Regions from separate parts of the Streptomyces sp. DH10 genome, predicted to be linked through region 2. Evidence: predicted binding sites of a transcription regulator. Region 2 holds the regulator's gene; each other region holds the start of a gene.
The links. Region 2 encodes HrcA, which represses chaperone genes, less so after heat shock. Its sites were predicted from a motif close to TTNGCACTCNGNNNNNCNGAGTGCNAA; they were not measured.
Positions count from the first base shown of each region.

Region 1: a site for HrcA is predicted at 8,510-8,536, ahead of groL (chaperonin GroEL). Genes of this name have one in related genera too.
Region 3: a site for HrcA is predicted at 4,045-4,071, ahead of groES (co-chaperone GroES). Genes of this name have one in related genera too.

Region 1 covers NZ_JARVKU010000002.1:155,815-166,325, forward strand. The annotation lists gene QC385_RS04330 (ABC transporter substrate-binding protein) at 118-1,371, shown strand; gene QC385_RS04335 (DUF3263 domain-containing protein) at 1,407-1,652, shown strand; gene otsB (trehalose-phosphatase) at 1,764-2,612, opposite strand; gene QC385_RS04345 (alpha,alpha-trehalose-phosphate synthase (UDP-forming)) at 2,619-4,007, opposite strand; gene QC385_RS04350 (glucosyl-3-phosphoglycerate synthase) at 4,081-5,025, opposite strand; SAM riboswitch class I at 5,181-5,335, shown strand; gene thrC (threonine synthase) at 5,351-6,637, shown strand; gene QC385_RS04360 (ubiquitin-like small modifier protein 1) at 6,749-7,024, shown strand; gene QC385_RS04365 (cold-shock protein) at 7,472-7,675, shown strand; gene groL (chaperonin GroEL) at 8,698-10,320, shown strand; gene QC385_RS04375 (NADH:flavin oxidoreductase) at 10,501-10,511, shown strand, end outside.
Region 2 covers NZ_JARVKU010000014.1:33,810-44,320, reverse strand. The annotation lists gene QC385_RS26700 (S41 family peptidase) at 1-3,006, opposite strand, end outside; gene QC385_RS26695 (hypothetical protein) at 3,079-3,636, opposite strand; gene QC385_RS26690 (VOC family protein) at 3,748-4,140, opposite strand; gene QC385_RS26685 (16S rRNA (uracil(1498)-N(3))-methyltransferase) at 4,158-4,898, opposite strand; gene QC385_RS26680 (nitronate monooxygenase) at 4,895-6,016, opposite strand; gene dnaJ (molecular chaperone DnaJ) at 6,231-7,367, opposite strand; gene hrcA (heat-inducible transcriptional repressor HrcA) at 7,367-8,383, opposite strand; gene QC385_RS26665 (MBL fold metallo-hydrolase) at 8,555-9,286, shown strand; gene QC385_RS26660 (DUF3097 domain-containing protein) at 9,318-10,121, shown strand; gene hemW (radical SAM family heme chaperone HemW) at 10,258-10,511, opposite strand, start outside.
Region 3 covers NZ_JARVKU010000003.1:355,546-366,056, forward strand. The annotation lists gene QC385_RS08625 (RNA polymerase sigma factor) at 1-184, shown strand, start outside; gene QC385_RS08630 (class I SAM-dependent methyltransferase) at 218-1,381, opposite strand; gene QC385_RS08635 (polysaccharide deacetylase family protein) at 2,261-3,184, shown strand; gene QC385_RS08640 (polysaccharide deacetylase family protein) at 3,181-3,936, shown strand; gene groES (co-chaperone GroES) at 4,218-4,526, shown strand; gene groL (chaperonin GroEL) at 4,643-6,268, shown strand; gene QC385_RS08655 (ester cyclase) at 6,348-7,055, opposite strand; gene QC385_RS08660 (SDR family NAD(P)-dependent oxidoreductase) at 7,210-7,983, opposite strand; gene QC385_RS08665 (MOSC domain-containing protein) at 8,078-8,746, opposite strand; gene QC385_RS08670 (LysR family transcriptional regulator) at 8,827-9,723, shown strand; gene QC385_RS08675 (WhiB family transcriptional regulator) at 9,821-10,150, opposite strand.

The sequences.
Region 1 (10,511 bases), on a different contig from region 2:
GGGGACCCGCGAGAGGTCTAGTCCACTCGCGTGGTGTAGACCTTATTCCGATTATCGAAAGCTTTCGTTGGCGGTTCACGCCAGGGTTGGGGAAGAACAGCGGTGCAGCGGCGGCGGATGGCAGGAACGATCGCGGTGGTGTCCGCACTGGGCATGACGGCGGTCATCGGCGGCTGTGGCGTGACGGGCGGCTCCGCCGACGTGACCCTGAAGCTGGTCGCCGCCGACTACGGCGACAGTGCGGCCAACAGCTCCAAGAAGTACTGGGACAAGCTGGTGGAGGAGTACGAGGCCGACAACCCCGGGGTGAAGATCGACGTCAGCGTCTACTCCTGGAACGACGTCGACCGCAAGGTCAGGGAGATGGTCGCCGCCGGTGACCCGCCGGACATGGCGCAGATCGGCGCGTACGCCGACTACGCGGCGCAGAACCAGCTCTACAAGGCCGACGACCTGCTCTCCATACCCGTGCAGGCCGACTTCGTCGGGCAGCTGGCCTCCGCGGGACAGGTCAAGGGCGTGCAGTACGGCATGCCGTTCGCCTCCTCCACGCGCGTGCTCTTCTACAACAAGACCCTCTTCGCCAAGGCCGGCATCACCCCGCCCGAGACCTGGGACGACCTGGCCGACGACGCCGAGGCGCTCAAGGACGAGGGCGTGAAGTACCCCTACGCCCTGCCCCTCGGCCCGGAGGAGGCCCAGGCCGAGACGATGCAGTGGATGCTCAGCGGCGGGGGCGGCTACGCCGACACCGTCGGAAGCTACGGCATCGACTCCCCGGAGAACATCGACACCTTCTCCTGGCTGAAGAACGAACTGGTCGCCAAGGAGCTGACCGGGCCGGTCGCGCCCGGCGAGCTGAACCGGGCCGCCGCGTTCTCCGCCTTCGCCGAGGGCGAGGTCGGCATGCTCAACGGCCACCCGTCCCTGATGAAGATGGCCGCCAAGCGCGGTGTCGAGTACGGCATGGTGCCGACGCCGGGCAAGGAGGGGCCGAGCAAGTCCACGCTCGGTGTCGCCGACTGGATGACGGCCTTCCGGAAGAACGGCCACCGCGACCAGGTCGGAGACTTCCTCGACTTCGTCTACAGCGAGAAGAACGTGCTGGCCTTCTCCCGCGAGTACGACCTGCTGCCGGTCACCAGCTCCGCGTCCGCGACCATGGCCGCCTCCGGCCGGGACCGGCACCTCAAGCCGTTCCTGGAGGAGCTGGTGTCCTCCGAGCTCTACCCGGTCGGCAAGACCTCCTGGGCCGACGTCAGCGCCCAGGTCAAGAAGCAGATCGGCAAGGCCGTCGCCCCCTCCGGCAGCCCCTCGGGCGTCCTGGGCCACCTCCAGGCGGTGGCGACCCGGGCGGAGAGCGCGGAGTAGTCCCGCTGTCGGTGGCGGGCGTTACGGTGCCTGGCATGGACGAGGACACGGGTGACGAGCGGCTCGGGCGCAGGGAGCGGGACATCCTGGCGCTCGAACGCCGCGGTTTTTCCGGGCCCGGCGCGAAGGAACGGGCCATACGAGAGGAGCTGGGCCTCGCCCCCGTGCGCTACTACCAACTCCTCAACGCCCTGCTGGACGACCCCCGGGCCCTGTCCCACGACCCGGTGACGGTGAACAGGCTGCGGCGGATACGGGAGACGCGCCGGGCGGAGCGCTAGGGCCTGTCGTTTGGATCAGGTCGCGGGGAATCGACGGCATCTCGTCAGCGCCGGTGCGCGTGCCAGGCCCCGCGTCTGCGACCTGATCCAAACGACAGGCACTTGGACGCGTCAGCCGAGCCGGTCCGCGAGCTCGCGCAGCAGGCGTACGACACCCTCCGGGCCGTCCACCACCACGTCCGCCCGCTCCCTCAGCTCGGTCACCTCGTCGCTGCCGCTGCACACCAGCAGGCCCGGGGTGCCGTCCGAGCGGAGCTTGTCGACGGCCGAGTAGGCGGGCAGGTCGCCCAGGTCGTCGCCGGCGAAGAGGACGGACCCGGCGCCGATCTCCCGGGCGAATCCGGTGAGGGCGGCGCCCTTGTCCATGCCGGGCGGGCGGAGTTCGAGGACCATCCGGCCGGGCTCCACGATCAGGCCGTGGCGGCCGGCCAGTCCGGCGAGCGGTTCGCGCAGGGAGTCCAGCGCGGCCTGCGGGTCGGCGGCCCGGCGGGTGTGCACGGCCACCGCCCGTCCCTTGTCCTCGATCCAGGTCCCCTGTGACGCGCCGAACCGGTCGAGGAGCTCGGGCAGCTCGGTGCGGACCGCGGCGACGCCGGGATGCGGCTCGGGGGCGCTGATCTCGCCGGTGCGGGCGTCCCAGCGCTCGGCGCCGTAGTGACCGAGGACCACGAGGTGTTCCAGGCCCGGGACGTCCGCGAAGCCGCCGTTGCGCACCGCGACCTCGGCCGGCCGCCCGGTGATCACCGCCACGGCGGCCACCTTCGGCGCGAGCGCGGCCAGCGCGGGTACGGCGTCCGCGTGGGCCCGGGCCTGCTCGGGGTCGGCCACGATCGGCGCGAGCGTCCCGTCGAAGTCGAGGCCGATCAGGGCCTTGCCCGGGTGGGCGAGGAGGACGTCCAGACCTTCCTGGCCGGCTTTCGTGGTGGGCACCGGCAGCGGGGAGTCCGTGGGACCGGTCATCGGTGATCAGCCCCTCAGCGCGTCGAGCTGGTCCAGGAACCACTGCGCCGGCGGCAGCGCGGTGGCCGCCGCGGACAGCCGCTTGCTGCGTTCCGCGCGTTCCTCCGGGCCCATCGAGAGCGCCTCGTGCAGGGCCGCCGCCGTCCCCGTCACGTCGTACGGGTTCACCACGATCGCGTCCTCGCCCAGCTCCTCGAACGCCCCGGCCTCCCGCGACAGCACCAGCGCGCAGCCCGCGTCGGAGACGACCGGGACCTCCTTGGCGACGAGGTTCATGCCGTCCCGGATGGGATTGACGAGCGCCACGTCGGCCAGCCGGTACGCGGCCAGGGAGCGGGCGAAGTCGTCCTTGAGATTGAGGACGACCGGGGTCCACCCCGGCGTCCCGTACTCGGCGTTGATCTCCTCCGAGAGCCGCCGCACCTCGGCCGTGTAGTCCCGGTAGACCGCGAGGTCCTGCCGCGAGGGATAGGCGAAGGCCACGTGCACCACGCGCTCGCGCCACTCGGCGTGGGTCTCGAGCAGCCGGCGGTAGGCCAGCAGGCCGCGCACGATGTTCTTCGACAGCTCCGTGCGGTCGACCCGGACGATGGTGCGGCGGCCCTCGCCGATCTCCTCCCGGAGCGCGGCCATCCGCTCCTCGACGTCCGCCTCGTGCGACCGCTTCCGCAGGAAGTCCGCGTCGGCCCCCAGCCCGTGCACGCCGATCCGCGTGCCGCCGAGCCCGCCGGCGAACCGCTCGGCGCACGCGGTGAACGCGTCCGCCCAGCGCTGCGTGAGGAAGCCCAGCCGGTCCGCGCCCAGCATGCCGCGCAGCACCTGCCCGGCCACGTCGTCCGGCAGCATCCGGAAGTACTCGGGCGGCGCCCACGGCGTGTGCGAGAAGTGGCCGATCCTCAGGTCGGGCCGCAGCTCGCGGAGCATGCCCGGCACCAGCGTCAGGTGGTAGTCCTGCACCACCACCGCCGCGCCCTGCGCCGCCTCCTCGGCCAGCGCCTCGGCGAACGCGCGGTTGTACGTCTCGTACGACGTCCACTGGCGCCGGAACTCCGCGTCGAAGACCGGCTCCAGCGGCGTCTGGTAGAGCATGTGGTGGACGAACCACAGCACCGAGTTCGCGATGCCGTTGTACGCGTCCGCGTGTACGTCGGCCGGGATGTCCAGCATCCGTACGCCGTCCTCGCCGACGCCCCGCCGGACCGCCTCGCGGTCGCCGTCGGACAGCGCCGAGCAGACCCACAGGGCGTCCGCGTCCGAGCCGATCGCGGACAGCCCCGAGACCAGCCCGCCGCCGCCCCGCTTGGCGTCCAGCGAACCGTCCTCGCCCACCGAGTAGGAGACCGGGCCACGGTTGGAGGCCACCAGCACCTGTGCAGCACCGTACGTTGAAGCCATAGCCCTCAACCTAGCCCGGCCCGGAAACGCTCAAACGTACGGACCTGACCCACCCGGCCGAAAACGGCCCCGGTCAGGCCGCCCTCCGCGCCTGGTACTCGGCGATCTCCGCCATCGGCGGACGCTCCTCGGTGTCCACGGAGTAGGTGCGCGGCTCGAAGCCGTCGCCGCCCCGCTCGAACTGCGTCAGGGACGGCCGGATCAGATGCCCGCGGGCCAGCCGCAGCTGGGCCGTGCGGTAGATCGCGGCGGCCATCCGGCCCAGCGCCTGCCCGTCCTGGTGCCGGTGCTTGCGCACGCCGATGTCCACCTGGGCGAGGGCGTCCAGGCCCACCAGGTGCAGGGCGTCGACCAGCATCCCCAGCTCGACGCCGTACCCGACGGGGAAGGGCAGCTGCTCCAGCAGCGAGCGGCGGGCCGCGTACTCGCCGCCGAGCGGCTGCACGAAGCCGGCCAGCTGCGGCCAGTGCATGTTGAGCAGCGGGCGGGCCATCAGCTCCGTGACCCGGCCGCCCTGCCCGGCAGCGCCGCCGAGCGGACGGTCGTACATGCCCTTCACCAGGTCGATGTCCGGGTCGGTGAGCAGCGGGCCCACGATTCCCGAAACGAAGTCGGACGAGAAGTCCCTCAGATCCGCGTCGATGAAGCAGACGATGTCCCCGCTGGTGACCAGGAGGGACCGCCACAGCACCTCGCCCTTGCCGGGCACGGGCGGGACGCGCGGGAGGATCTCGTCGCGGTGCACCACCGTCGCGCCCGCGGCGGCGGCCACCTCCGACGTACGGTCGGTCGACCCCGAGTCGACGACGACCAGTTCGTCGACGAGCGGCACCTGCCGCATCAGGTCGTGGCGGATGACGGCGGCGATGTCGCCGACCGTCTCCTCCTCGTTCAGCGCGGGCAGCACGACACTGACGGTCCGGCCCGTGCGTTGCTTGGCGGCGAGGATCTGGTGGAGCGGGCGATCGGTCGCGGACCAGGAACGGGTGCTCAGCCAGCGCTCGACTTCTTCCAGCACCGTGGCGGCTCCTCTGCGTACTCTCGGCGGGACGGACTGTGAGCCATCTCGCGGTTCGGACGACTATCTCAACTGTCCTGGTCGTCGGTTACAGTCTTGAACAACGCGGATGACCATCGCATGTCCGGGGTCAGCCGTTGTTTACAACCGAATACAGCTCATCCAGAGGGGCAGAGGGATACGGCCCGATGAAGCCCCGGCAACCCTCCAGCCGATACTCGTAGGTCACTGTCGACCGCTCCGCGAGGTCCCGGCTCGGGAAGGTGCCAAATCCGTCTCACGGCGAGATGCGTCGTGAGGAAGATGAGGAAGGGCCTCGCCTCACATGGCTGTGCAGACTGTTGCAAGCACCACTGACTCCACCGTAGACCTCGGTCCCGCCGCGGCGCTGAGCTGCCGCGAGTGCGGTCACCGCGTACCCCTCGGCCCGGTCTTCGCGTGCGAGGAGTGTTTCGGCCCGCTGGAGATCGCCTACGACTTCTCGGCCTACGACACCGAGGAGCTCCGCAAGCGGATCGAAGCGGGCCCCGCGAACATCTGGCGCTACGCCCCGCTGCTGCCGGTCCCGGCCGACGTGGCGACCAAGCCGAACATCAACCCGGGCTGGACCCAGCTCGTCAAGGCCGACAACCTCGCGCGCGAGCTGGGTGTCGACGCCGGCAAGCTCTTCATCAAGGACGACTCCGGCAACCCGACGCACTCCTTCAAGGACCGGGTCGTCGCCCAGGCCCTGGAGGCCGCCCGCGCCTTCGGCTTCACCACGCTGTCCTGCTCCTCCACCGGCAACCTCGCCGGCGCCGTGGGTGCCGCGGCGGCCCGCGCCGGCTTCCGCTCCTGCGTGTTCATCCCGCACGACCTGGAGCAGGGCAAGGTCGTCATGGCCGCGGTCTACGGCGGCGAGCTCGTCGGCATCCAGGGCAACTACGACGACGTGAACCGCTTCTGTTCCGAGCTGATCGGCGACCCGGCGGGCGAGGGCTGGGGCTTCGTCAACGTCAACCTGCGGCCGTACTACGCCGAGGGCTCCAAGACCCTGGCGTACGAGATCTGCGAGCAGCTCGGCTGGCAGCTGCCCGACCAGATCGTCGTGCCGATCGCCTCCGGCTCGCAGCTCACGAAGATCGACAAGGGCCTTCAGGAGCTGATCAAGCTCGGACTGGTCGAGGACAAGCCGTACAAGATCTTCGGCGCGCAGGCCGAGGGCTGCTCGCCGGTGTCGACGGCCTACAAGGCCGGCCACGACGTCGTGCGCCCGCAGAAGCCCGACACGATCGCCAAGTCGCTGGCGATCGGCAACCCGGCGGACGGGCCGTACGTGCTCGACATCGCGCGCCGCACGGGCGGTGCGGTGGAGGACGTGAACGACGAGCAGGTCGTCGACGCGATCAAGATCCTCGCCCGGACCGAGGGCATCTTCGCGGAGACCGCCGGTGGTGTGACCGTGGGCGTGGCGAAGAAGCTGGTCGAGAACGGGGTGCTCGACCCGTCGTTGACGACCGTGGTGCTGAACACGGGGGACGGTCTGAAGACGCTGGATGCGGTGGCCGGCACCGGGCTCACCGCGACCATTCGGCCGAGCCTGGAGTCGTTCCGGGAAGCCGGTCTCGTCTGACCGTCGTTCGCTGCGGGCCAGTGGGGGCCGGTCGCGCCCACGCGGCGGAGCCGCACATTCAACCCAGCCCCGCGCCCCTGAGGCCTGATTCCCACCGGAGGTTTTGAAGTCATGAGCGTCACCGTTCGCATCCCCACCATCCTGCGTACCTACACCGGCGGCCAGGCCGAGGTCGCCGCCGAGGGCGCGACCCTCGGCGAGGTCATCGCCGATCTGGAGAAGAACCACACCGGGATCGCCGCCCGGGTGCTGGACGACCAGGGCAAGCTGCGCCGGTTCGTCAACGTGTACGTCAACGACGACGACGTGCGGTTCGAGCAGGGGCTGGAGACGGCGACGCCGGACGGTGCCGGGGTGTCGATCATCCCCGCCGTCGCCGGTGGCTGAACCGGTCGACCGGCTTGATTATTACCTTCGGTAACGGCGGTTACTGAGAGCTCATCGAATTGCCCCCTCCGTAAGAGAAGCGGAGGGGGCAATTCTGTGTGATTGAGCGCGGTACAGTTGGGGAACGCAGCGCCGATCTCCTGATCGGGAGCCCTTAATTCCTGCCGCGCGCCCGACAAGATGTAGCCAAAGTGTGTGCGTCTTTCGCGGCTTTTGTTCCTTTTGTGTGGCCCGACTTGCCCTGAAGTCGGGCGAATTCTCCCCACATTCCGGATCCTGCGCGTCCAGAATTCTCGTCCGATTGACCTGTTGCAGACGGCAGTTGGACAGATACATTCAGCCGCGGTCGACGCGTTCCGGCGCACGCCCCCAACCGTGGGGGGTGAGGTCTGACCCGGGTCCGCGAAGTGTGGATCTGTGCAAGGGCCAGTAATAGGGGAGTTAGGCATGGCTCAGGGCACCGTCAAGTGGTTCAACGCGGAGAAGGGGTACGGCTTCATCGCGGTCGACGGTGGTGCGGATGTTTTCGTCCACTACAGCGCGATTCAGATGGACGGCTACCGCACCCTGGAAGAGGGCCAGCGGGTCGAGTTCGAGATCTCGCAGGGCCAGAAGGGACCGCAGGCCGACATGGTTCGCGTCTCTGCCTGAACGCGCACCACGACCAAGCGCAAGCGACCGGTCTTCTCTGAAGGGCCCGCACCCCACGGGGTGCGGGCCCTTCGGCCTGTTCGGGGCCGGCAGTCCGGGGTGGCGGGGTGGCGGGTGCACCGGGCGACTGCTCGCCGAGGTCCGCCGTGCCCGAGGTGTTTCGGAGTCCGTCCTGGTGCGGGGGTGCCGTGGTCCGGCGGGCTCCAGAATGGCATGCTCTCCGGACCGGTTCGGGGTCGGCGGCGGGGTGCCGGGCGGCCGCTCGCCGAGGTCCGCCGCTCGCCGAGCTCTGCCGCGCCCGAGGTCCGTAGCTCGTCGAGGTCCGCCGCGCCGAGGACCGCTGCGCGAGGTCTGCCGGGCCGAGGACCGCTGCGCGAAGTCCGCCGCGCCCGAGGTCCGCCGTGTCCGAGGTGTTTCGGAGTCCGTCCTGGGGCCGTGGTCCGGCGGGCTCCAGAACGGCATGCTCTCGGGGCCGGTTCGGGGGTCGGCGGCGGGGTGCCGGGCGCGCCGGGTGGCCGCTCTCCGAGGTTCGCCGCGCCGAGGACCGCTGCGCGAGGTCTGCCGCGCCGAGGACCGCTGCGCGAAGTCCGCCGCGCCCGAGGTCCGCCGTGCAGACGTGCTTCGGAGTCCGTCGTGGGGCGGGCGTGCGGTTCGCGCCCCGGGTCGGCTCGCTTCCGGACCCGCTCGCGCCTGCCTCGGCCGCGCCGCGGCAGTGGGCCCGGGTCTTTCTCGGCTCGCCCGATCCGCCGTCGTGCCACCCCCGCGGCCTGCGGATCGGGCCCGGTGTCCCCCTGTTCGCCGGGGGCTGAGCGGGTCGCCGTATCCCGAGAGCCGCTTGCACTCGCCATGCCCGAGTGCTAATCATTGCGTTAGCACTCTGAAGGTGAGAGTGACAACGTAAGGACCGGGTCGGTGAGGCCCGCAGGCCAGGTGGGAAGGAACCACGGGGTCAGCGAGCCGTCCGTCGCGGGCGCGGGCGCGGTCCGAAGTAATCACCCCCAGTCCTGGAGGGACCACTTCACATGGCCAAGATCATCGCGTTCGACGAGGAGGCGCGGCGCGGCCTCGAGCGCGGCATGAACCAGCTCGCGGACGCCGTCAAGGTGACCCTCGGCCCCAAGGGCCGCAACGTCGTCCTCGAGAAGAAGTGGGGCGCCCCCACGATCACCAACGACGGTGTCTCCATCGCCAAGGAGATCGAGCTCGAGGACCCGTACGAGAAGATCGGCGCCGAGCTGGTCAAGGAAGTCGCCAAGAAGACGGACGACGTCGCCGGTGACGGTACGACCACCGCGACCGTTCTCGCCCAGGCCCTGGTCAAGGAAGGCCTGCGCAACGTAGCCGCCGGCGCCAACCCGATGGCCCTCAAGCGCGGTATCGAGAAGGCCGTCGAGGCCGTCTCCGCCGCCCTGCTGGAGCAGGCGAAGGACGTCGAGACCAAGGAGCAGATCGCCTCCACGGCCTCCATCTCCGCCGCCGACACCCAGATCGGCGAGCTCATCGCCGAGGCCATGGACAAGGTCGGCAAGGAAGGCGTCATCACCGTCGAGGAGTCCCAGACCTTCGGTCTGGAGCTGGAGCTCACCGAGGGTATGCGCTTCGACAAGGGCTACATCTCGGCGTACTTCGCGACCGACATGGAGCGTATGGAGGCCGTCCTCGACGACCCGTACATCCTGATCGCGAACTCGAAGATCTCCAACGTCAAGGACCTGCTCCCGCTCCTGGAGAAGGTCATGCAGTCGGGCAAGCCGCTGCTGATCATCGCCGAGGACGTCGAGGGCGAGGCCCTGTCGACCCTGGTCGTCAACAAGATCCGCGGCACCTTCAAGTCCGTCGCCGTCAAGGCCCCGGGCTTCGGTGACCGTCGCAAGGCGATGCTCCAGGACATCGGCATTCTCACCGGCGGCGAGGTGATCTCCGAGGAGGTCGGCCTCAAGCTGGAGAACGCCACGATCGACCTCCTGGGCAAGGCCCGCAAGGTCGTCATCACCAAGGACGAGACCACCATCGTCGACGGTGCCGGCTCCGCCGACCAGGTCCAGGGCCGGGTCAACCAGATCCGCGCCGAGATCGAGAACAGCGACTCGGACTACGACCGCGAGAAGCTCCAGGAGCGCCTGGCGAAGCTGGCCGGCGGCGTGGCCGTCATCAAGGCCGGTGCCGCCACCGAGGTGGAGCTCAAGGAGCGCAAGCACCGCATCGAGGACGCCGTGCGCAACGCCAAGGCGGCCGTCGAGGAGGGCATCGTCGCCGGTGGTGGCGTGGCCCTGCTCCAGGCCTCCCAGGTGTTCGAGAAGCTGGAGCTCGAGGGTGACGAGGCGACCGGCGCCAACGCCGTGAAGCTCGCCCTGGAGGCCCCGCTGAAGCAGATCGCCGTCAACGGTGGTCTCGAGGGCGGCGTCGTCGTGGAGAAGGTCCGCAACCTCCAGGTCGGCCACGGCCTGAACGCCGCGACCGGTGAGTACGTCGACATGATCGCCGAGGGCATCATCGACCCGGCGAAGGTGACCCGTTCCGCTCTGCAGAACGCCGCCTCCATCGCCGCGCTGTTCCTCACCACCGAGGCCGTCATCGCCGACAAGCCGGAGAAGAACGCCGCGCCCGCCGGCGGCGGCATGCCGGGCGGTGACATGGACTTCTGATCGACCCGGTCGATCAACGTCCTTGCCGAGGGCGGCACTTCCTGTTCCGACAGGGGGTGCCGCCCTCGGGCGTGTCCTGGATCACAGTGCGAACGGGATGGGGTGGGCGGGTCCGGGTGGTTGGACAGTACGTCCTATGCGTATGCACATACTGTCCGGTATCCGAAGAGGAGCCCCCACGTGACCGTCGA
Region 2 (10,511 bases):
TTGGGTGACCAGGGTGCCGTCCACCAACCGGTAGCGGCTGTCGATGCCGATGACGCCGCCCCACGTGCGGGTGCCGACCACCGGGCCGAGGCCCAGGGCCTTGATCGCGGCGTTGACGATGTCGCCGTCGGAGCCGGAGAACTCGTTGGCGACGGCCACGACGGGGCCGCGGGGGGCGTCCTCGGGGTAGCTGTAGGGGCGCATGCCGCGCGGGACGGCCCAGCCGACGATGCGGCGGGCGAGTTTCTCGACGACCAGCTGGGAGGTGTGGCCGCCGCGGTTCTCGCGGACGTCGACGACCAGGCCCTCGCGGGCGACCTCGACGCGCAGGTCGCGGTGGATCTGGGCCCAGCCGGGCGCCTGCATGTCCGGGACGTGGAGGTAGCCGAGGCGGCCGCCGGACTTCTCGTGGACGTAGGCGCGCCGGTCGGCGACCCAGGCGTGGTACCGCAGCGGCTCCTCGTCCGCGATCGGGACGACGACGGCGTGCCGCGGATCACCGCCGCCGGACGGGGAGATGGTCAGCTCCACCGGCTTGCCCGCCGTGCCGATCAGCAGCGGGCCGGGTCCGGCCACCGGGTCGACCGGCTGGCCGGCGATGGCGAGGATCGCGTCCCCGGGGCGCACGGCGACGCCGGGCGCGGCCAGCGGGCTGCGGGCGTCCGGGTCGGAGGTCTCGGAGGGCAGGATGCGGTCGACGCGCCAGCTGCCGTCCTCGTGGCGGGAGATGTCGGCGCCGAGCAGGCCCTGGCGGGGACCGCCGCCGAAGCCGCCGCGCGGGGTGACGTAGGCGTGCGAGGTGCCGAGCTCGCCCTGTACCTCCCACAGCAGGTCGACCAGGTCGTCATGGGTGGCGAGCCGGTCCACGACCGGCCGGTAGCGGTCGAGGACGCCGGCCCAGTCGACGCCGCTCATGTCCGGCCGCCAGAAGTGGTCCCGCATGATGCGGCCGTTCTCGTCGAACATCTGCCGCCACTCGGCGGCCGGGTCGACGAACTGGCGCACCCGGCCCAGGTCGACGGTGATGTTGGTGTCGCTGTCGTCGTCGCTGGAGGCGCGCCGGTCGCTGGGGACGACCTTCAGCCGCCCGTCGGTCCACAGCAGCACCCGCTTGCCGTCGCCGCTGACCTCGAAGTGGTCGGCGTCGACGGCGAGATGCTCGATCCGCTGCTGGGCGAGGTCGTACCGCTCCAGTTCCGACTTGGGGTCGGGGTCGTCCGGGGTGGCCCGGGACGCGCCGAGCACACCGGCGACCGGGTGGCGCAGCCACAGGACACCGTCCTTGGCGGCGCGCAGGTTGGAGTAGCGGGCGGCCTCCACCGGGAAGGGCACGATGCGGTCGGCGAGGCCTTCGAGGTCGATGCGGGTGGTGGGGGTGCCCTCGCTGTCGGGGGTCTCCTCCCGGTCGGGCGTCTCGAAGGACCGGCCGTGCCGCTGCGGCCCGAACGGGGAGGGCGTGGTGGCCGCGAGCGTGATCAGATGCGGCCGGGCGCCCTCCACGAAGGCCAGGTCGAAGACGTGCTCGTCGTAGACCGGGTCGAAGGAGCGGTTCGACAGGAACGCGAGGTGCTTGCCGTCCGGCGTGAACGCCGGCGCGTAGTCCTGGAAGCGCAGCGGGGTCGCCTCGGTGACCGAAAGATCGGTGGTGTTGGCGAGCTTCAAATGCGACAGGGGCCGCGGGCCGGGGTGGGACCAGGCGAGCCAGGCCGAGTCGGGCGAGAAGACGAGCCCGGACACGTCACCGTCCTCGCTGCGGTCCACCTCCCGCACCTCGCCCGTCTCCCTCTCGACGAGCAGCAGGCGACCGTCGTGGGAGGCCACGGCCGCGCGGCTGCCGTCTGGTGCCATGGCGAGCTCCAGCACCCTGCCGAGCTGCCCGGCGGCGAGCCGGCGCGGTGTCGCCCCCGGGGTGAGACCGGTGGCGGGCGCGAACTCCAGGGCGTCGTCGCCCTCGGCGTCCGTCACCCACACCACCCACTCCTCGCCGTCCGCGCGGAACGCCCGCGGCAGCCTGGCCCGCACCCCGGGCGTCGCGGCCAGCGCGCGGGCCGGGCCGGAGCGGTGGGTGACCCAGTGGACGCAGCCGCGTACGGACACGGCGCTACCGCGCGCGGTGTGGTCCGGGGACGCCGACCCGAACCACCGGGAGGCGTTGACCGGGAACGGCTGGAGATCGACGCGCTGCCCGCCCAGCCGCACCTCCAGCCGCCGCGGCTCGGCCCCGTCCAGGTCGTCCAGCACCCACAGCTCACCGACGCTGGAATAGACGACACGGGTGCCGTCGGTCGCGGCGTGCCGGGCGTAGTAGCCGTCGAGCGGGGTGTGCCGCCGCAGATCGGATCCGTCGGCGAGCGAGGAGTACAGCGCGCCGGTGCCCTCGTGGTCGGAGAGGAAGGCGATCCGGTCCCCGACCCACAGCGGGTACTCGATGTTCCCGTCCAGCCCCTCGTGGAGCCGTACGAACTCGCCGTCTCCCTCAGGGTCGATCCACAACTTCCCGGCGGTACCGCCCCGGTACCGTTTCCACCAGGCGGCCTCGCGCCCCATCGGCGCGGACAGCAGGACGACGCTCGGCCCGTAGGCGATGTCACCGACCGGCCCGTAGGGCAGGGTGGTGGCCGGGCCGCCGTCGAGCGGAACGGCACGCGCCCAGGTGCGGCGCAGGCTCGCCTGCCCCTGGGAGCTGATCGCGAGTACCTCGCCGTCCGGGGTCCAGCCGCGCACCTGGGTCTTCAGACTGCCCCAGTACGTCAGACGCTTGGCGGGGCCGCCGTCGACCGGGGCGATGTGCACCTCGGGGGCGCCGTCGCGGGTGGAGGTCCAGGCGACGGTGGTGCCGTCGGGCGAGATACGGGGCAGGGTCACCGGCACGTTGTCGGCGCTGACCCGCCAGGCCCGGCCGCCGTCGAGAGGAGCGAGCCACACGTCGTCCTCGGCGGTGAAGGCGACCAGGTCACCGTGCACGTGGGGGAACCGGAGGTAAGCAGGCGATGCGGACTGTGTCACCCGATCACCCTATGCAGGGACGGCGCGCCGCGGACAGACTTCGGATCACTTGCCGTTCGCCCCTCGCGTACGTCACTTGCCCTCGACGGGCCGGCAGTCGGGGTATCGGTCGCACCAGATGGTCTGCGTCACGGTCACGGTGACGGTGGCTCCCGGCTGTCCGTTGGTGGGCCCGCCGCCCACGGGCGGCGGGCTGGTGGAGTTGCAGTCGCCGAGCCCGTCGACCTCGAACCACACCTTGCCGTCCACCTTGGCGGTGATGTGCCCGCGCACACAGGCGCCGTCCACCGCGTGGGTGACCTTGCCGTCGACGGTGATGTCCTTCCCGTCGTCCGTCTCGCCCTCGCAGTCGACGGTGGCGACGGTCTTCTCACTCGCCGAGGGCGACGGCTTCCCGCCCTGGCCGGAGTTCCCGTAGGAGGCGGTGCACGTCAGCCACCGCACGCCCGCCTTCTGCCGGTTGAGTTCCTTGGTGACGGCCTCGTCGGTGGTGTACGCGACGGACGCGGAGCTGATCCCCGCACCGGGTTCACACGCGACCGCGCCGCCGACGGCAGCCAGCGCGAATGTCACCGCGACCGCCACCTTACGGCTGCGCGGCCCCCGCCAGTTCCTCCTCAATGCCCCCATGAAGGGCAGCCTGCCACCGTCGGCGGCGGGACGGTAGAGCGCAACTGGCCACCCGGCGTTGTGGCGGGGGCGGGGCGTTGCGCGGCCCGGCGTATGCGCGCAGGCAGGCCGTCAGCCGCGCAGCAGCAGCCACTCCTGGAGTTCCACCAGGTTGCCCTCCGGGTCCTTGAGGTGGGCGACGCGCAGACGGTCGGTCAGGAGGGCCGGGCCGTGGAGGATCGTGGCGCCGCGCATCGTGATCTCCTCGCAGTACGCGTCCAGGGCGTCGACGCGCAGGACCACCAGGGAGCGGTGGCCGTTCGCCGAGTCGCCCAGCTCGTCCAGCACTTCGGCCATCACCGAGCGGTCCTGCAACGCGATCCCCGCGGAGCCCACCGCGGGACTGAACTTCTCGTACGGCCCGTCCGCCGACCCCAACTGCGGCTTGAGGCCGAGGACCTCGCCGTAGAAGCGGTAGCAGGCGGCGAAGTCGGTCACGAGCAGTCGTACCTGGGCGAGTTCCACGGTGCCTCCGAGCGGGGTCAGGTCCAGCGGCCGGTGCGAGCCAGGAGCACGGCCGCGGCCGCGGTCCCGGCGGTCGATGTGCGCAGCACACTGCGCCCGAGGCGGAACGCCTCGGCCCCCGCTTGTGCGAACAGCGCCAACTCCTCCGGCGCCACGCCCCCTTCGGGCCCCACCACCAGCACGATCTCACCGGAGGACGGCAGTTCGGCCGTGGCCAGCGGCGAGTTGCCGCTCTCGTGCAGCACGGCGGCGAACTGCGCCTCCGCCAGCAGCGCCGCGACCTGCTTGGTCGTAGCCGCCTCGGCGACCTCGGGGAACCGGACCCGGCGCGACTGCTTGCCGGCCTCCCGGGCGGTGGCCCGCCACTTCCCCAGCGCCTTCGCTCCCCGCTCGCCCTTCCACTGCGTGATGCAGCGCGCCGCCGCCCACGGCACGATCGCGTCGACGCCGACCTCCGTCATCGTCTCGACGGCCAGCTCCCCGCGGTCGCCCTTGGGCAGCGCCTGGACGACGGTCACCCGGGGCTGCTCCGGCGGCTCCTCGGTCACCGGGTCCAGCCGGACGATCAGCCGGTCCTTGCCCTCGGTGTCGAGCACGACACCGTCCGCCCAGCGTCCGGCCCCGTCCGTGAGGACGACGTCCTCACCGGCGCGCAGCCGCTTCACGGAGACGGCGTGCCGTCCCTCCGGTCCGTCGAGGACATGGCGGCCGCCCCCGGCCGTGTCGAAGTGCTCGACCACGAACACCGGAGCCGTCATCGGTTTCCGCCTCCGCCCGACAACGCTGTCCGCGCCGCGGCGAGTTCACCGGCCAGCACCTCCACCAGCTGCCCGGCGGGCAGCTCCCGCGCCATCCAGTGCCCCTGCCCGGCCCACAGCGCCATGGCCTGCGCGTCCCCCGCCTTGGCGGCGGCCTTGCGCAGCGGCGCGGTGAGGTGGTGGATCTCGGGGTAGGCGGCGGGCGCGTACGGGCCGTGCTCGCGCACGAAGCGGTTGACGAGGCTGCGCGCCGGGCGCCCGGAGAAGGCCCGGGTCAACTCCGTACGGACGAACAGGGGGTTGGTCAGCGCCTGCTTGTGCAGGGCGTTCGCGCCCGACTCGGCCGTGGCGAGGAACGCGGTGCCGAGCTGGGCCGCGCTCGCGCCCGCCGCGAGGACCGCGGCGATCTGGCCGCCGCGCATGATGCCGCCGGCGGCGATGATCGGGATGCTCACGGTCTCCCGGATCTGGGCGACCAGCGACAGCAGCCCGATGCCGGAACCGTCCGTCTCGGGGATGTCCCGGTGCGTGCCCTGATGGCCGCCGGCCTCGACACCCTGCGCGATGACCGCGTCCGCGCCCGCCCGCTCGACGGCCCGTGCCTCGTCGGGGGTGGTGGCGGTGACCAGGACGAAGGTGCCGACCCGGTGCAGGGCGTCGACGACCTCCCGGCTCGGCGCGCCGAAGTGGAACGACACCACCGGCACGGGGTTGTCGCGCAGGACCGCGAGCTTGGTCTCGTAGCCGTCGTCGCGGCCGCTGTCGGGGTCACCGAGCTCGGCCTCGTACCAGGAGGCCTCGCCGGCCAGCTGGTGGGCGTAGACGTCGATGGCGGCGGCAGAAGGGGGCGCGGTGCCAGCCGCTCCGGTGGAGCCGGTGCTTGCGCCGGGGTACTCCGGCTGCGGCATGAAGAGGTTCACTCCGAAAGGCCTGCCGGTGAGGCTGCGGAGCTGCTTGATCTCCTGGTACATCCCGTCGGCGGTCTTGTACCCGGCGGCGAGGAAACCGAGCCCGCCCGCCTCGCACACGGCGGCGGCGAGCTTCGGTACGGAGACGCCGCCCGCCATGGGGGCCTGCACGATCGGGTGGGGGAAGAGATCGGTCAGCGCGGAGGACATGACCGCATGTTGTCACGTCCTCCGAACAACCCCGAAACCGGCCTGCCGTGTGGCATAGACCAGAGGAACAGGCACCTCCAAGCCCCCGGGGGAGCCGGCGTCACCGCCCGTTGAACGCGTCCTTCAACCGCGAGAACAGTCCTTGCTGCCCCGGCTGACCGTGCCTGCCCGGGGTCCGACCCCCGGACCCCCAGCAGCGGCCGGGCCACCCGCGTCACCGCCCGTTGAACGCGTCCTTCAACCGCGAGAACAGTCCTTGCTGCCCGGGCTGGAACTGCCCCTGAGGCCGCTCCTCGCCACGCAGCTTGGCCAGCTCGCGGAGCAGGCGCTCCTGCTCGACGTCCAGCTTGCTCGGGGTCTGGACCTCGACGTGGACGATGAGGTCGCCGCGTCCGCCGCCGCGCAGGTGCGTGACACCACGGCCGTGCAGCGGGATCGACTGGCCGGACTGGGTGCCGGGCCGGATGTCGACCTCCTCCAAGCCGTCCAGCGTCTCCAGCGGCACCTTCGTGCCGAGGGCGGCCGCCGTCATCGGGAGCGTGACCGTGCAGTGCAGGTCGTCGCCGCGCCGCTGGAACTGCGAGTGGGGCAGTTCGTGGATCTCGACGTACAGGTCGCCCGCGGGGCCGCCGCCGGGGCCGACCTCGCCCTCACCGGCGAGCTGGATGCGCGTGCCGTTGTCGACACCGGCGGGGATCTTCACCGTCAGCGTGCGACGGGAGCGGACGCGGCCGTCGCCGGCGCACTCCGGGCAGGGGGTCGGGACGACCGTGCCGAAGCCCTGGCACTGCGGGCAGGGACGCGAGGTCATGACCTGGCCCAGGAAGGACCGCGTGACCTGGGACACCTCACCGCGGCCGCGGCACATGTCACACGTCTGAGCGGAGGTCCCCGGCGCCGCGCCCTCACCGCTGCAGGTGTTGCAGACGACCGCCGTGTCGACCTGGATGTCCTTCGTCGTGCCGAAGGCCGCCTCGTCGAGCTCGATCTCGATGCGGATCATGGCGTCCTGGCCGCGGCGGGTGCGCGAGCGCGGTCCGCGCTGCGACGCCGTGCCGAAGAACGCGTCCATGATGTCGGAGAAGTTCCCGAAGCCGCCGGCCCCGAAGCCGCCCGCGCCGCCGCCTCCGGCCTGCGAGAGCGGGTCGCCGCCGAGGTCGTAGACCTGCTTCTTCTGCGGGTCCGACAGCACCTCGTAGGCGGCGTTGATCTCCTTGAACCGCTCCTGGGTCTTCGGATCGGGGTTGACGTCCGGATGCAGCTCGCGCGCGAGCCGCCGGAAGGCCTTCTTGATCTCTTCCTGCGACGCGTCGCGGCGCACGCCGAGTACGGCGTAGTAGTCCGTGGCCACTACGACTCCGCCAGGATCTGTCCGACGTACCGTGCCACTGCGCGTACCGCTCCCATCGTTCCCGGGTAGTCCATGCGGGTCGGTCCGACCACGCCGAGCTTGGCGACAGCCTCGCCGCCCGAACCGTAGCCGACCGACACGACGGACGTGGAGTTGAGTCCTTCGTGGGCGTTCTCATGACCGATACGTACGGTCACGCCCGGATCCTGCGCCTCGCCGAGCAGCTTGAGGAGCACCACCTGCTCCTCAAGCGCCTCCAGCACCGGCCGGATCGTGAGGGGGAAGTCGTGCCCGAAGCGGGTCAGGTTGGCGGTGCCGCCGATCATCAGCCGCTCCTCGTTCTCCTCGACGAGCGTCTCCAGAAGTGTGGAGAGCACCGTGGAGACCGTACCCCGGTCCTCGTGCTCGAACGCCTCCGGCAGATCCTCCACCAGACTCGGCACATCCGTGAAACGGCGGTTCGCCACACGGCTGTTGAGCCGCGCGCGCAGATCCGCGAGGGAGGCCTCGCCGAAGGGTGCCGGGCAGTCGACCACGCGCTGCTCGACCCGCCCGGTGTCCGTGATCAGCACGAGCATCACGCGCGCGGGCGCCAAGGAGAGCAACTCCACGTGCCGCACGGTCGAGCGGGTCAGCGACGGGTACTGCACGACGGCGACCTGGCGTGTGAGCTGGGCCAGCAGCCGTACCGTACGCGCCACGACGTCGTCGAGGTCGACGGCGCCCTCGAGGAAGTTCTGGATCGCACGCCGCTCGGGCGCGGTCATCGGCTTGACGCCGGCCAGCTTGTCCACGAACAGCCGGTAACCCTTGTCGGTGGGGATGCGCCCGGCACTGGTGTGCGGCTGGGCGATGTACCCCTCGTCCTCGAGGGCCGCCATGTCGTTGCGGACGGTGGCCGGGGAGACGCCGAGGCTGTGCCGCTCGGTGAGGGCCTTGGAGCCGACCGGCTCCTCGGTGCCGACGTAGTCCTGGACGATGGCGCGCAGCACCTGAAGCCTGCGTTCACTGAGCATTCGCGCACACCTCCAGAAATCGTCCGCCCGGTGTCCTGCCTGTCGTGCCTGGCACTCTGCGCGTGCGAGTGCCAGCATTCCCCGCCCAGTGTACGGCTGCGGGGTACTGCCCCGGCAAGGCTGGTCCCGTGCTGCCGTGCCCCGGGCGGGGGTCACCGTTAGCGTCGCCGTATGACGGTGACTTGGGAAGAGCTCGGGTGGGAGCGGGTGGCCGGCGGGGTGGGGCGGTGCCGGCTTCCGGTGTGGGACTGCACGGCGGGGCTGGTCGCCGGTGAGGGCGCGGTCCTCATGATCGACGCGGGGTCCAGCCCGGCCGAGGGCGCGCGGTTGCGCGAGCAGGCACAGTCGCTCACCGGTCACCGTGTGACACATCTCGCGCTGACCCATCCCCACTTCGACCACGTCTTCGGTGTGGCGGCCTTCACGGACGCGGAGGTGTTCGGCGCGGTGGGCGTGGACACGGTGCTGACGCGCGTACGGGACCGCGAGGAGCTGCGCGCCGACGCGGTACGCAACGGCCTGGCGGAGACCACCGCGCGGGAGTCGGCGGACCGGCTGGTCCCGCCCCGCCACCTGGTCTCCGGTGAGTGGACCCTCGATCTGGGCGGCGGGCGCCAGGTGCTGCTGGCGAACGTGGGCCCCGGGCACACCGCGCACGATCTGGCGGTGCTGGTGCCGGGTGATCCGGAGGTGGTGTTCTGCGGCGATCTGGTCGAGGAGTCCGGCGAGCCGCAGTCGGGCCCCGACGCCGTGCCGTCGCACTGGCCGGCCGCCCTGGACCGCCTGCTCGACCTGGGCGGGCAGGACGCGCTGTACGTGCCCGGTCACGGAGCGGTGGTGGACGCGGCGTTCGTCCGCGCCCAGCGGGACTCGCTGGCGGCGCGTTTCGGCGTGTCTCCGTGACCGCTCGCCGGCTTCTCCTATCGTCATTCGAATGCGCCAGTACTCGCCCGATCTGACCCCGCCGTGGAAGAAGCCGCAGCAGCCGGTGCCCGAGGTTCCGGCGGAGCCGGGTCTGGTCGTCGAGGAGGCCGGGACCGGCTTCTGCGGCGCGGTGATCCGCTGCGAGGCGGGCACGGTCACCCTGGAGGACCGCTTCGGCAAGCACCGGGTGTTCCCCATGGAGCCGCGCGGCTTCCTCCTGGAGGGCAGGTCCGTGACGCTGATCCGCCCCTCGGCGGGCGGCCCCGCACGTCCCGCCCGCACGGCCTCCGGTTCGGTCGCCGTCCCCGGTGCCCGCGCACGCGTGGCCCGCGCCGGCCGCATCTACGTCGAGGGCCGGCACGACGCCGAGCTGGTCGAGAAGGTCTGGGGCGACGACCTGCGCATCGAGGGCGTGGTCGTGGAGTACCTGGAGGGCGTCGACGACCTGCCGTCCATCGTCGACTCCTTCGCCCCCGGCCCCGACGCCCGCCTCGGCGTCCTGGTGGACCACCTGGTGCCGGGCAGCAAGGAGTGGCGCATCGCCGAGTCGGTGACGAGCGACCACGCCCTGGTCGTCGGCCACCCCTACATCGACATCTGGGAGGCGGTGAAACCGTCGTCCCTGGGCATCGAGGCCTGGCCCCGGGTCCCGCGCGGCCAGGACTGGAAGACGGGCGTGTGCAGGGCGCTGGGCTGGCCGGAGAACACGGGCGCGGCCTGGCAGCGGATCCTGTCGGGGGTCCGGTCGTACAAGGACCTGGAGCCGGAGCTGCTGGGCAGGGTGGAGGAACTGATCGACTTCGTGACGGCCTAGCTGCGGGCATACGTGCCTCCCCCAGTGCCTTAAGGGCCTGGGAGGTGCCCCCAGGGCGGCACCCGTCCCACAGAGAGCGGCACCTCGTCGCGCCGAGGTGTGCATCGCCCCGGCCCCGGCACAGACGCCGAGCACCTCAGTCCACCAGATCACGCACGACCCCGTCCGCCAGCAACCGCCCGCGCAACGTCAGTACAGCCCGCCCCTCCGCATACGGCCCCTCCTGAAGCAGCCCTTCGGACAAGGCCCGCCGAGACGCCGCAAGCCCCTCCTCCCGCAGCAACGACAACGGCACACCGTCCCGCAGCCGCAACTCCAGCAGGATCCGCTCGACCCGCCGGTCCTCCTCCGACAGCACCTCACGCCCGGCACCCGGCGACCGCCCCGCCG
Region 3 (10,511 bases), on a different contig from region 2:
CGACTCCCTGCTGGCCGACCCCGCCCTGCGGGACTACCACCTGCTGCCCAGTGTGCGCGGCGACCTCCTGTCCCGCCTCGGCCGCACGCAGGAGGCCCGGGCCGAGTTCGAGCGGGCCGCATCGCTGACGCGCAACGAGCGGGAAAGGGAGCTGCTGTCGCGGCGGGCGGCGGAACAGGCCTGACGGCTGCTGCCCGCGCAGCGTGCCGGCTCCTGCCTACGCGGGGTGCCCGATGAGCATCGCCGGTGCTCCCGCCACCCGCGTCAGGAACACCGTGGCCGAGTGGCGGCCCTGGGGCTTGACCTTCCTGCGGAGCTCCTCCGGCTCGACCGCCGAGCCCCGCTTCTTCACCGTGAGGTTGCCGACCTCCCGCTCCCGCAACAGGGCCTTCAGCTTCTTGACGTTGAAGGGGAGATGGTCGGTGATCTCGTAGGCGGTCGCGTACGGGGTCGGGTGCAGTGCGTCGGCCGTGACGTACGCGATGGTCGCGTCGAGCAGTCCGCCGCCGACCTCGTCGGCCACCTCGGCGACCAGATGGGCCCGGATGACGGCACCGTCGGGCTCGTAGAGGTAACGGCCGGGCGGGCGGACCGCCGGGTCGGGCAGGCCGCGGGAGAGCAGCGTGCGCGGGCCCGGCAGCAGGGTGGCCCGTACGGCCCCGGGCGCGGTGCCGAACCACAGCACCGCCTCCTTCACATCGCCGCCGTCGGAGATCCACTCGGCCTCGGCGTCCTCGGGGACCGCCTCGTGCGGGATGCCGGGGGCGATCTTCAGCGCGGCGGCGCGAGGGGCGCGGCGGGCGGCGGAGACCGCCCAGGACAGCGGCGGCGAGTACGCCTCGGGGTCGAAGATCCGGCCCCGGCCGCCGCGCCTGGCCGGGTCGACGAACACGGCGTCGTACCCGGCCGTGTCCACCTCGGTGACATCCGCCTCCCGCACCTCGATCAGGCCTGACAGGCCCAGGGCCTCGGCGTTCGCCCGTGCCACCGCGGCCGTCGTCGGATCACGGTCGACGGCCAGGACCCGGATCCCGGCCCGGGCCAGCGCGATCGCGTCACCGCCGATGCCGCAGCACAGGTCGGCGACCGAGGTCACGCCCGCCTCCGCGAGCCGCCGCGCCCGGTAGGCCGCCACGCTCGCCCGGGTCGACTGCTCGACCCCGTTCGGCGTGAAGAACATCCGTCCCGCGTCCTCGGCCCCGAACTTCACCACCGCCCGCTGCCGCAGCCGCGCCTGGCCCAGCGCCGCCGACACCAGCTCGGCGGGGTGCTCGCGACGCAACCGGGTCGCGACGGCCAGCTCCCGCGCCGGATCGGTGTCCCGCACCTCGTCGAGGAGGGCGCGGCCTTCGGGGCTGAGGAGGAGGGCGAGGTCGTTCACCGGATCATTGTCGGCCACGGGTGGTGGGAGTGGTGGGGGTGGTCTCGGCGGCGGGGCGGGGCGGTCTGGGCTGGGGTGGCCGTCGGTCCAACTTGGGGGGCGGGTCGGTCCGGGCCTGGGACACGGACCGACCGGGGCCGGGGATGCGGGTCGAACTCGGGCCGGGGATGCGGGCCGGGTTCGGGCCAGAGACGCGGATCGGGGTTGGAGCCGGGGATGCGGGCCGGGTTCGGGCCGGGGACACGAACCGATCCGGGCCGGGACACGAACCGATCCGGGCCGGGACGCGGACCGGGTCCGGGCCAGAGACGCGGATCGGTTCGGGACAGGGACACCGGTCGGTCCGCGCGCGGGCGCCGGGCGCCGGGCGCCGAGCTCCTGCTCTGCGGGCGTCCGCTGCCCCGGCTGCCCCGGTTGCGCCGGCTGCCCCGGCTGCCCCGGTTGCGCCGACGGCGCCGGCTGCCCCGGTTGCCCCGGCTGCGCCGGGAGCGGCGCAAACGGCTCCGCCATCCTGCGGCGCCGCCGGAACCGGCACGGCCGACCCAGTGGTCCGCCGTGCCGGGCAGGCCCAGGCGCGGCCCGGGGCGACCCGGCGCGGCGCGGCACGGCATGACCCGGCCCGGCGCGGTCCGGCCCGGCGCAGCCCGACCCAGCCCGGTCCTGCCCAGCCCAGCCCGGTCCGGCCCGGCCCGCGGACCTGGTCCGTGCTCCGTCCGCGTGCTCGCCCGAAGGCCGGCCCCGGCCCGGGTGAACCGGCATGGTCCGTCCGCGTGCGCGCGGAGCCGGACCGGACCGCGTGTGGGCCAGTCGGTGGATGGTGCGCCGCCGGTCGCGGTGTCGGGGCCGATCCGGGAAGGCCGGCTGCGAGGATCCCGCATCATGCGAGCAGTCGTACAAAATGACAAAAGCCGGGCATCTGGCGGTGTGCGGATCGGCCTCGCCGTGCTCACCCTCGCCGCCATCGCCTCGGGCTGCGCGCAGGGCGACAGCGGCCGGATCCCCCCGGCCGGCGGCCAGCAGCCCCTTGACGCGCCCCCGGCCCGCGCGCTCGACTCCTACGCCTCCAAGCTGCGCGCCGCGCACGCCGCCCGGATCGTCGCGGCGCAGCGCTGGGGACTGAGAAGGGTCCCTCTGACCGCCCCGCCGGTCCCAGAGAAGAAGCCGAGGATCAGGACCCGTGAGGGCTTCGAGGTGGAAGACCACCGGCGACGGAACCTGCCGCCCGTCTTCACCACGGTCCCCACCCGGGACAAGGTCGTCTTCCTCACCATCGACGACGGCGCCGAGAAGGACCCGGCGTTCCTGCGGATGATGAGCGACCTGAAGATCCCGTACAGCGCCTTCCTCAGCGGCTACCTGATCAAGGACGACTACCGCTACTTCGAGAAGATGCAGGACGCAGGTGTGGTCCTGAACAACCACACCCTCCGCCACCGCTATATGCCGGGCCTGTCGTACCGGGCGCAGAAGCGCGAGATCTGCGGCATGCAGCGCCTCATCGAGAAGCGCTACGGCAAGCGCCCGGTCCTCTTCCGCCCGCCCTTCGGCAGCTACGACAGGGCGACCCTGCGCGCCGCCAAGGCCTGCGGAATCGAGTACGTCCCCCTCTGGAACGAGGAGGTCTTCGCCGACCGCTGGGAGTACCGCGAGTGGGACCGCAAACTCCACCCGGGCGACATCGTCCTCACCCACTTCCGCGGCCGCGGCCAGTGGCAGGGCACGATGCCCGACATGATCCGCCGCTTCCTGAACAAGGTCACGGCCGAGGGGTACGCGGTGGGCCGGCTGGAGGACTACCTGTGAGGCGGCGGTCGCCGGTCGCCGTGGTGTGCGCGGGGGTGATCCTGCTGGCGGGCTGCGCCGGGGCCGCGGGGGAGCGGACGGCGGCGGACGGCCGGGGCCAGTCACCGACGCACGCGTCGAGCGACGTCCGCTGGCCGGACCGGGACGACCGAGGTGACCGACGCGGTCTCCCGCCCGTCGTGGACCACGTCCGCACCCGCGACCGGGTGGTCTTCCTGACCTACGACGACGGCGCCGAGCGCGACCCCCGCTTCATCGGCCTCGTCCGCGAACGGCGGCTCCCGGTCAGCATGTTCCTCACGGACAGCGTCGTGGGGCCCGGCTACGGCCACTTCGCCCGCCTGCGCGCGGTCGGCGCGTCCATCCAGAACCACACCCTCGACCACCCCGCCCTGCGCGGCCTGCCCTATGCCGGCCAGCGCGCCGAGATCTGCGGCCAGCAGCACAAACTCCGCTCCCGCTTCGGCATCCGTCCCCGCCTCTTCCGCCCGCCGTACGGGGCGTACGACACGACGACCCTGCGCGCCGCCGCCGACTGCGGCATCCGGGCGGTCGTCCTCTGGAGGGCGTCCCTGGGACCCGACGGCGCCCTGACGTACACCCGCGGCAAGCCCGGCCTGCGCCCCGGCGACGTCATCTCGCTGCCGTCCGGCGAGACCGCCACCCTGACGCTGACCGAACGGACGGAGCGCCTGCTGCGAGAGATCGAGGGAAGGGGGCTGCGGGTGGGGCGGTTGGAGGACTACCTCTGAACCTGTGGGCGCCGGATGGCGCCGGCCCCCAGAGGCCAGGACCCCGACGCCGGGTGCCCAGCACAAACGTCCGCCGACCCGGCTCCACGGCCGACGCGCCGCCGGCAATTGGCACTCCGCTTGACCGAGTGCTAATCGCAGTCATAGTCTCGGCTCTGGCACTCCCCACTGGAGAGTGCCAACACAGCGACGGGCAGGTCCGGCACCCGCGACGACGGATCCACCTGGTCGCCACCTCAGACAGTTAACCCCGTGAGATCTCCGAAGGGGGAGGTCGGATCGTGACGACCACCAGCTCCAAGGTTGCCATCAAGCCGCTCGAGGACCGCATTGTGGTCCAGCCGCTCGACGCCGAGCAGACCACCGCCTCTGGCCTGGTCATCCCGGACACCGCCAAGGAGAAGCCCCAGGAGGGCGTCGTCCTGGCCGTGGGCCCGGGCCGCTTCGAGGACGGCAACCGTCTTCCGCTCGACGTCTCCGTCGGCGACGTCGTGCTCTACAGCAAGTACGGCGGCACCGAGGTGAAGTACAACGGCGAGGAGTACCTCGTCCTCTCGGCCCGTGACGTGCTCGCGATCGTCGAGAAGTAATTCACCCCAAGCACATTGCTTTGAGCTGCGCCCCTGGCCCCCCGCGATCGATAAGAAGCCGGGCGCCCGGGGCGCAGTGCCGTTAACCCTGATTCCGGAAGAGGGCTCACGCTCCCATGGCGAAGATCCTGAAGTTCGACGAGGACGCCCGTCGCGCCCTCGAGCGCGGCGTCAACAAGCTTGCCGACACGGTCAAGGTGACGATCGGCCCCAAGGGCCGCAACGTCGTCATCGACAAGAAGTTCGGCGCCCCCACCATCACCAACGACGGTGTCACGATCGCCCGCGAGGTCGAGATCGAGGACCCGTACGAGAACCTCGGTGCCCAGCTGGTCAAGGAGGTGGCGACCAAGACCAACGACATCGCGGGTGACGGTACGACCACCGCGACCGTGCTCGCCCAGGCGCTCGTGCGCGAGGGCCTGAAGAACGTCGCCGCCGGCGCCTCCCCGGCCGCCCTGAAGAAGGGCATCGACGCCGCCGTCGCCGCGATCTCCGAGGACCTGCTCGCCTCGGCCCGCCCGATCGACGAGAAGTCCGACATCGCCGCCGTCGCCGGGCTGTCCGCCCAGGACCAGCAGGTCGGCGAGCTCATCGCCGAGGCGATGGACAAGGTCGGCAAGGACGGTGTCATCACCGTCGAGGAGTCCAACACCTTCGGTCTGGAGCTGGACTTCACCGAGGGCATGGCCTTCGACAAGGGCTACCTGTCGCCGTACTTCGTGACGGACCAGGAGCGCATGGAAGCCGTCCTGGACGACCCGTACATCCTCATCACGCAGGGCAAGATCTCCGCCATCGCGGACCTCCTGCCGCTGCTGGAGAAGGTCATCCAGTCCAACTCCTCCAAGCCGCTGCTGATCATCGCCGAGGACGTCGAGGGCGAGGCCCTGTCGACCCTGGTCGTGAACAAGATCCGCGGCACCTTCAACGCCGTCGCGGTGAAGGCCCCCGGCTTCGGTGACCGCCGCAAGGCGATGCTGCAGGACCTGGCGGTCCTCACCGGCGCCACGGTCGTCTCCGAGGAGGTCGGCCTCAAGCTCGACCAGGTCGGTCTGGACGTCCTCGGCTCCGCCCGCCGCGTCACCGTCACCAAGGACGACACCACGGTCGTCGACGGCGCCGGCAACAAGGACGACGTGCAGGGCCGCGTCGCCCAGATCAAGGCCGAGATCGAGAGCACCGACTCCGACTGGGACCGCGAGAAGCTCCAGGAGCGCCTCGCGAAGCTGGCCGGCGGCGTGTGCGTCATCCGCGTGGGTGCCGCCACCGAGGTCGAGCTCAAGGAGCGCAAGCACCGTCTGGAGGACGCCATCTCCGCGACCCGCGCCGCGGTCGAGGAGGGCATCGTCTCCGGTGGTGGCTCCGCTCTGGTCCACGCCGCCAAGGTCCTCGAGGGCAGCCTCGGCAAGACCGGCGACGAGGCCACCGGTGTCGCGGTCGTCCGCCGCGCGGTCGTCGAGCCGCTGCGCTGGATCGCCGAGAACGCCGGCCTGGAGGGCTACGTCATCACCTCCAAGGTCGCCGAGCTCGACAAGGGCCAGGGCTTCAACGCCGCCACCGGCGAGTACGGCGACCTGATCAAGGCCGGCGTCATCGACCCGGTCAAGGTCACCCGCTCCGCCCTGGAGAACGCCGCCTCCATCGCCTCCCTCCTGCTCACGACCGAGACCCTGGTCGTCGAGAAGAAGGAAGAGGAGGAGCCGGCGGCCGGAGGCCACAGCCACGGCCACTCCCACTGAGGCACCGACCTCGTGAGAGAAGCCCCCGTCCCGCCTCGTGCGGAACGGGGGCTTCTCCCGTAGGCCGGTCCTGCGCGGCTCACAACTCCAGCGGGTCCAGCGCCCCGAGCTGCTGCATCAGCCCCAGCCGGTCGTACTGCCACCAGCCCTCGGCGATCTTCCCGTCCGGCGTGCAGCGGTGGATGGTCGTCCCGGTCATGGTGACGTCCTGCCCGGTCGGCGGAATCCCGAGGAAGTCGCCCTTGTGCCTGCCCCGGAAGGTCCACCGGGTGCACACCCGGTCGCCCTGGGCCATCTGGTCCTCGATCGTGAACGAGAAGTCGAACCCGCCCCGCCACACCTCCACCTCGCGCCGCATCGCGTCCAGCCCGATGACGTCCTGCACTCTGGCGGGATCGTGGTCGTGGTAGTCCTCGATGAAGACGTCGTTGAACGCGGGGGCCGCACCTTGCCCGGGCGCCAGCTCGAAGAACCTGCGCGCGGTGGCCGAGTACAGCTGCTCGTCCCGCACCACGTCCAGGTCCGTGAACGTCGGCGTCTCGTCGCAGAGCGCCACCATCTCCTGGAAGATCCGGTCGGTCTCCGGAAGCCCGGAGTTCCGCATCGCCTCCTCGTACGACGGGAACTCCACGATCTCGACGATGTGCGAGGCGTCGGCCCGGTCCTTCGCCACCACACTGTGCGTAGCGGTCCGTTTCCCCTTGGTCTGCTCGACCCACCTGTCCATCAGCCGGTTCATCTCGTCGAGCCGGCTGGTCCTGCATTCGATGAGCTGTACGAAGGTCATGCTCTCGCCTCCGGCCCCCCTGGGTCCGGCTGAACAGCTCCATTGTCCTGGGCGGAGGCGCGCTGTGCCTGTCGGGGCTCCGGCACCATGACGGCATGTGCGCACGGGGGACCGGTCGCCGGGCGATCCTCGTCGACGCCCTTCCCGCCCGCGCCTACTGCGGCCCGTACTTCCGGCCCGTCCTGGACGAGACGGCCCCGAGCACGCCCCGCGGCACCAGCTTCGCCGCCCCCATCAGCGCCTTGTAGCGTGGGTCCGGGATGGACAGCGTCCTGCCGCGGGCCAGGTCGTGCAGTGCCGCCGCCACCAGCTTGTCCGCGTCGAGCCACATCCAGCTCGGGATGTTGTCCGTGCCCATGCCGGCCCGCTCGTGGAACTCGGTGCGGACAAAACCGGGGCAGAGCGCCATCAGCCGTACGCCGCTGCCGACCAGGTCGCGTGCGGCGCCCTGGGAGAACTGCACGACCCAGGCCTTGGACGCGCCGTAGGTGCCCCGCGGGACGAACGCGGCCACCGACGCGACGTTCACCACGCCGCCGCGGCCGCGCTCCCGCATGGCCTCCGTCGCCGCGGACGTCAGCCGCAGCACCGCCTCGCAGTGCACCTTCAGCATCCGCAGCTCGTCGGCCATGGGCACGTCCAGATAGCGTCCCTTGTTGCCGAAGCCCGCGTTGTTGATCAGCAGGTCGACGGGGTTCTTCCGGTCGCCCAGCCGGTCGGCCACCGACTCGATGCCCTTGTCCTCGGCGAGGTCGGCCGTCAGCACCTCCGCCTCGATGCCGTGCCGGTCGTGCAGCTCGGTCGCCTGCTCCCGGAGCCGCTTGGTGTCGCGGGCCACCAGCACCAGGTTGTGCCCGTCCGCCGCCAGTCGCCGCGCGAACGCGGCCCCGATGCCTGCCGTCGATCCCGTAATCAGAGCCGTTGTCATGGCAGAAGGTTAGTGACCTGGACCATGTGCGTCCGCTTCCGTGCGGGGGCCTCCCCGGTGAAGGGTCGGTGGAGACCCGCACGGCGAGCGGCCGTCAGGCCCCGTGCTTCTCCGCGTACTCCCGCGCCAGCCTCAGCGACTCGGGGTGCAGCGCCTCGCCGGCCGCCAGCAGCCGCGGCAGCAGCGTCCGCTCGGTGGTCACCGCGCGGAACTGAAGGGCCACGGTCACGTCGTGGTCCGGCCGGTGCGCGATCTCCACCGGGTCCCCCGCCCGGATCTCACCGGGCTCGATCACCCGCAGATACGCCCCGGGCGCTCCTCGCCGCGTGAACCGCTTCACCCACTGCTTCTCGCCCAGGTGGCCCTGGAACGTGCGGCACGGGATCCGCCCGCAGGTGACCTCCAGCAGCACCTCGGGCCCGACACGCCAGCGCTCGCCGATCCGCGCCCCGGAGACGTCGAGGCCCTCGGTCGTGAGGTTCTCGCCGAACGCCCCGTGCGCCAGCGGCCGGCCCAGCTCGAGCTCCCACGCGTCCATGTCCTCGCGGGCCATCGCGTAGACCGCCTGGTCGTCGCCGCCGTGGTGCTCCAGCTTGCACACCGCGTCCCCGGCCAGCCCGCTCCCGCCGACGCCCTTGGGCCCGGGCGCCGACACCCGCACCGGCCCGTCCACCGACTGCTTGTCGATTCCGGTCACACCCTCCGGGTTGTCCGTGTACGGCACAGCCCTGGCACGGCCCAGATTCACAGACAGAAGCCTCATGCCCGCACGGTAGGCGACCCGCCCCCAAAGCGTCGACGCATTATTGGGAGCCGCTTCAAAGGGTCGCTTATCCTCGAAGGGTGATCGAAGCTCGCCATCTCCGCGTACTGCGCGCCGTCGCGACCACCGGCTCCTTCTCCGCCGCCGGACGCGAACTGGGCTGCACCCAGCCCGCCGTCAGCCAGCAGATGAAGGCCCTGGAAGCCTCCGTCGGCACACCTCTGCTGATCCGCACGGGACGCGAGATGCGCCTGACCCAGGCCGGCGAGGCGCTGGTGCGGCACGCCGCCGGGATCCTCGCCGGGCTCACGGCCGCGGAGGAGGAGGTCGCCGCCATCGCCGGGCTGCGGGCCGGGCGGGTCCGGCTCGTCTCCTTCCCCAGCGGGAGCTCCACGCTCGTGCCGACGGCCCTCGCCGCACTGCGCGACGCGCACCCAGGCACCCGGGTCTTCCTGGAGGAGGCCGAACCGCCCGCGTCGGTCGGCATGCTGCGCGAGGGCGACTGCGACGTGGCGCTCGCCTTCCGCTACGAGGGAGCGGCGGGCGCCGAGGAGTGGGAGGACCTGGTCGTACGGCCGCTGCTGACGGACCGGCTCGTGGCACTCGTGCCGGAGCGGCACCGGCTCGCGGGCGCGGAGTCCGTCGCGATCGGCGAGCTCGCGCGGGAGCCGTGGATCGCCGGCTGCCCCCGCTGCCGCGGCCAGCTGGTCGAGGTCTGCGCGGCGGCCGGCTTCACCCCGCGCATCGACTTCGCGACCGACGACTACCCGGCGGTCGCCGGCCTGGTGGGCGCCGGCCTCGGCGTGGCCGTGCTGCCCCAGCTGGCCGTCGAGTCCGTACGGCCCCGGGGGGTGCGGGCCGTGACGCTGGAACCGGCGGTGCGCCGGGAGATCGTCGCGCTCACCCTGCCCGACCTCGCACAGGTCCCGGCGGTCGCGGCGACGCTCGACCAACTGGCACGGGCGGGCCACCGCTAGCGACCACGGTGGTGACGGGCCCGGGCGTCCGGGCGCCGTGGAAGCGCGTCAAAAACCAACGGCACGCGTGTGCGTGCCCGTCCGCAGAAACGTTCCTTCAGGTGTTCGAGGCGGCGTGCCCGCCGGATGTCGACGCCGACACCAGCCGGTTGCGCGCCCGCCCCATCAGCTCTTCGCGTTCGTCCTCGGTCAGCCCGCCCCACACGCCGTACGGCTCACGCACCGCCAGCGCGTGGGCGGCGCACTCGGCACGCACCGGGCACCTCATGCAGACCTCTTTGGCCGAGTTCTCGCGAGCGCTCCGAGCCGCACCGCGCTCGCCCTCCGGATGGAAGAAGAGCGAGCTGTCCACCCCGCGACAGGCAGCCAGCAGCTGCCAGTCCCACAGGTCCGCGTTCGGTCCGGGAAGGCGGGAGAAATCTGCCATTACGTGACCCCTTGTAGCCGTTTTGGGCGGATCCGGTGTCCACGACCGTACAACTACGATCTAAGGAGATGAAAATATGACTCATTGCGAATCTAGCTCCAGACACCGGCAAAGCGGAAGAAATGGGTCTGAATGGGGCATAGCTTGTGATGAAAGTTCGAGGGTCTGTTGCGCATATCTGCACCGTGTCCGGCCCCTCACGTAGAGTGCCGAAGATGTCAGCCGCCCCCGTAACTCTTTCGAGTGACCGTCGTTGAGAGTGCGAGGCGGTTGAAGGAACAAGCGCTCGGGCGGGCGTCCGAGACGGTCGACCGCACAGGTGACGATTTCGTACCAGCCTGGAGGCTCAAGGTGACGCGCA